DNA from 2 places in the Streptomyces sp. NPDC102462 genome. Region 1 is predicted to be linked to the other one. Evidence: predicted binding sites of a transcription regulator. Region 1 holds the regulator's gene; the other holds the start of a gene.
What was found. The regulator HspR, encoded in region 1, represses chaperone genes until heat shock. The targets are predictions, from matches to a motif close to TTGAGNNNNNNNNNCTCAA.
Positions count from the first base shown of each region.

Region 2: the regulator HspR is predicted to act here: its motif matches at 1,177-1,195, upstream of lon (endopeptidase La).

Region 1 is NZ_JBIWKB010000006.1:83,435-85,615, reverse strand. It holds gene dnaJ (molecular chaperone DnaJ) at 1-809, shown strand, start outside; gene ACIRFL_RS07545 (heat shock protein transcriptional repressor HspR) at 815-1,264, shown strand; gene ACIRFL_RS07540 (sugar ABC transporter substrate-binding protein) at 1,474-2,181, shown strand, end outside.
Region 2 is NZ_JBIWKB010000008.1:80,574-82,754, reverse strand. It holds gene lon (endopeptidase La) at 1-1,154, opposite strand, end outside; gene ACIRFL_RS09690 (rhomboid-like protein) at 1,401-2,181, opposite strand, start outside.

The DNA.
Region 1 (2,181 bases):
GGGGCCTGTTCAACCGGGGCGGCACGGGCACCACGCGCACCCAGCCGCGGCGCGGCCAGGACATCGAGTCCGAGGTCACGCTGAGCTTCACGGAGGCCATCGAGGGCGCCACGGTGCCGCTGAGGATGTCCTCGCAGGCCCCGTGCAAGGCATGCTCCGGCACCGGCGACAAGAACGGCACACCGCGCGTGTGCCCGACCTGCGTCGGCACCGGGCAGGTGGCGCGGGGTTCGGGCGGCGGCTTCTCGCTGACCGACCCCTGCCCCGACTGCAAGGGCCGCGGTCTGATCGCCGAGCACCCCTGCCCGGAGTGCAAGGGCAGCGGCCGGGCCAAGTCGTCCCGGACCATGCAGGTCCGCATCCCCGCGGGGGTGACGGACGGGCAGCGGATCCGGCTGCGCGGCAAGGGCGCACCCGGCGAGCGGGGCGGCCCGGCGGGCGACCTGTACGTGGTCGTGCACGTCGGCGAGCATCCGGTGTTCGGCCGCAAGGGCGACAACCTCACGGTGACCGTCCCGGTGACGTTCGCCGAGGCGGCCCTCGGCGGCGAGGTCCGGGTGCCGACCCTGGGCGGTCCCGCCGTCACACTGAAACTGCCGCCGGGCACGCCCAACGGCCGCACCATGCGGGCCCGGGGCAAGGGCGCGGTCCGCAAGGACGGCACCCGCGGGGACCTTCTGGTCACCGTCGAGGTGAGTGTTCCCAAGGACCTGACGGGGAAGGCTCGTGACGCGCTGGAGGCGTATCGCGAGGCGACCGTGGGCGAGGATCCGCGGGCGGAGCTGTTCGAGGCCGCGAAGGGAGCTTGAGGGTGATGGACGGCCGTCGACGTAACCCGTATGAACTGACCGAGGAGACCCCGGTCTACGTCATCTCGGTGGCGGCCCAGCTCTCCGGACTCCACCCGCAGACGCTGCGCCAGTACGACCGGCTCGGCCTGGTCTCCCCGGACCGCACCGCGGGACGGGGCCGCCGTTACTCGGCCCGCGACATCGAACTGCTCCGCCAGGTGCAGCAGTTGTCGCAGGACGAGGGCATCAACCTGGCCGGTATCAAGCGCATCATCGAGCTGGAGAACCAGGTCGCCGCGCTCCAGTCCCGCGTCGCGGAACTGGAGGCGGCCCTGGACGGCGCGGCGGCGGCCATGCGGCAGCGCGAGGCCGCCGTGCACGCCTCCTACCGCCGGGACCTGGTGCCGTATCAGGAGGTCCAGCAGACCAGCGCGCTCGTGGTGTGGCGGCCGAAGCGGCAGCAGAACGACTGACGGTCTTCACCCGAACTCCCTTGGATGGAGAGCCGGTAAAGAGGGTTTGGCGTAGGTTCCGCCAGACCTTCACAAGGTCTTCGGGCGTGGTGTTGCGCACTCGTTAAGCGGTACCGCTTGACGCGGGTGGTGTCGGCGCGTTGGCTTTTCTGTCATCTGCGCCGCAATGCGGCCTCCACGTCCCGAACGCACCTGAAGTGAGCACCCGAATGCGTCGTATCGCCATATCCGTGGCCGCATCCTCGATGGTCCTGTCGCTCGCCGGCTGTGGCGTTCTGCACGCGACGGGGGGCTCCGGCGACGCGAGCCCGACCAAGGGCGACGACATCACCGTGGGCCTGCTGCTGCCGGAGACGGCGAACACGCGGTACGAGAAGTTCGACCACCCCATCATCAAGGAGAAGGTCGCCTCGCTGACCAAGCAGCAGGGCAGGGTCGAGTACGCCAACGCCGGAGCCGACGCGGCGAAGCAGTCCGCGCAGATGCAGAAGATGATCGACGACAGGGTCGATGTCATCCTGCTGGACGCGGTCGACTCGCACGCCATCGCGGGTCAGGTGAAGAAGGCCAAGAAGGCGGGCATCCCGGTCATCGCGTACGACCGGCTGGCCGAGGGGCCGATCGACGCGTACATCTCCTTCGACAACGAACTCGTCGGTGAGGCGCAGGGGCGGTCGCTGCTGGAGGCGCTGGGCACGGACATCGACTCCTCCGACAAGGTCGTCATGATGAACGGCTCGCCGACCGACCCGAACGCGAAGCAGTTCAAGCAGGGTGCGCTGTCCGAGCTGAACGGCAAGGTGACGATCGCGGCGTCCTTCGACACGAAGGACTGGAAGGCGGAGAACGCCGAGGCCAACATGGTCCGAGCGATCAACGACATCGGCAAGGACAACATCGCGGCCGTCTACTCCGCC
Region 2 (2,181 bases), on a different contig from region 1:
GCCACGGACTCACCCAGGCTCGTCTTGCCCACACCGGGCGGCCCGACGAGCGCGAGCACGGCGCCGCCGCGCCGGCCGCCGATCACACCGAGACCCCGGTCGGTACGGCGCTTGCGCACCGCCAGGTACTCGGTGATGCGCTCCTTCACGTCCTCCAGGCCCGCGTGCTCGGCGTCCAGGATCGCCTTGGCCCCCTGGATGTCGTAGGCGTCCTCGGTCCGCTCGTTCCAGGGCAGTTCGAGGACGGTGTCGAGCCAGGTGCGGATCCAGGAGCCCTCCGGGGACTGGTCGCTCGCCCGCTCCAGCTTGTCGACTTCCTTGAGCGCGGCCTCGCGGACCTTCTCCGGCAGGTCGGCGGCCTCGACGCGGGCGCGGTAGTCGTCGGACTCCTCGTCCGAATCCTTGCCGTTCTCGCCGTTCAGCTCCCGCAGTTCCTTGCGGACCGCCTCCAGCTGGCGGCGGAGCAGGAACTCGCGCTGCTGCTTGTCGACGCCCTCCTGGACGTCCTTGGCGATGGTCTCGGCCACGTCCTGCTCGGCGAGGTGGTCGCGCAGCTGCTGGGTGGCCAGCCTGAGCCGGGCCACCGGGTCGCCGGTCTCCAGCAGTTCGATCTTCTGTTCGGTGGTCAGGAACGGCGAGTAGCCGGAGTTGTCGGCGAGCGCGGAGACGTCGTCGATGGCCTGCACGCGGTCGACGACCTGCCATGCGCCGCGCTTGCGCAGCCAGGCGGTGGCGAGGGCCTTGTACTCCTTGACGAGTTCGGCGACGTGGCCCGGCAGCGGCTCAGGCACCTGCTCGTCGATGCGGGTCCCCTCGACCCACAGCGCCGCGCCCGGCCCGGTGGTCCCGGCGCCGATCCTCACCCGGCTCCGGCCGCGGATCAGCGCGCCGGGGTCGCCGTCGGCCAGCCGGCCCACCTGCTCGACGGTGCCGAGCACACCGGTGCTCGCGTACGTCCCGTCGATGCGCGGGACCAGCAGAACCCTGGGCTTGCCCGGTTCCGCGCGCGCGGCGGCCTGGGCGGCCTCCACCGCGGCGCGTACGTCGGTGTCGTTGAGGTCCAGCGGAACCACCATCCCGGGCAGCACGACCTCGTCGTCGAGCGGCAGCACGGGCAGGGTGAGCGTTGTGAACGCCGCGGACTCAGCAGCCATGATCTCCCCTTCGGCAGTCAAGTTGAGCTATGCCGACTCAATGCACGTGAGCCACCGATTGTTCCCCGGGCCCCGTTCGCTCTGAGCGATCACGAGGCCACCGGTCGGTCGCCGTGACAGAGCGGGCCGGCTGCCGGGTGCGGGTGCGTTGCGGTTGCCCGCGCCGTTCCCCGCGCCCCTTCAGGGCGCGGGCCGGCTGCCGGATGCGGGTGCGTTGGGGTTACCCGCGCAGTTCCCCGCGCCCCTTCAGGGCGCGGTCGGTGCCGGGGTGTGATTCCAGCGGCGTACCAGGGGCCAGGTCGCCACACCGATGGCCAGCGCGATGAGGTGACCCCAGTCGGTCATCGGGTCGGCGAACTCGATCAGGTCCGCGGCGACCATCCCGCCGAACAGGCCCAGCAGCGTCCACCGCAGCCAGGGCGCGGCAAGCCCGGCCAGGGCGCCGGTGACGGCGGCCACGCCGAAGCTGATGCCGTAGTCGAGGCGGTGCAGCGAGGTGACCGGCAGATGCCCGGTGAGCACGGCGAGCCCCACGGGCACCTCGGTCGCCAGCGTGGCCGGCACGTGTCCGAGCAGGAAGACACCGGCCGCGCGCAGGGCGCCGACGCGCCGCTCCAGCGCGGTGAGGACCAGCAGGAAGCCGAGCGCGTACGGCGATGCGGCCCCGCCGGCGATCCACAGCGCGCTCGCCACCAGCACCGCGCCGGGCGCGCCCACCAGGTGGGCCACGTCCGTGCTCGATCCCTGCTGGAGGGCGTGCACGAGGGACGGGTCGGCGAACGAGGCGACCAGCGAGGTCACGGCGAGCAGGGCCGCGTAGGCGAAGGTGAACGGCGTACCGGCGGGCGTGGGCAGCAGCCGCCAGGGCCGCGGCACGCACAGCGTCCGCGCGACCGGCGGTGCCGCCGACGGCGCGGGGCCCCGCTGCCGCGGCATCCCGTCCAACAGCTCGGCCGTCCGGCTCCCGGCCGGCTCGGGGGCGTCCTTGAGGCGCGTGGGCGGGGCCGTGGTCGCCGCCTCCGCGGTC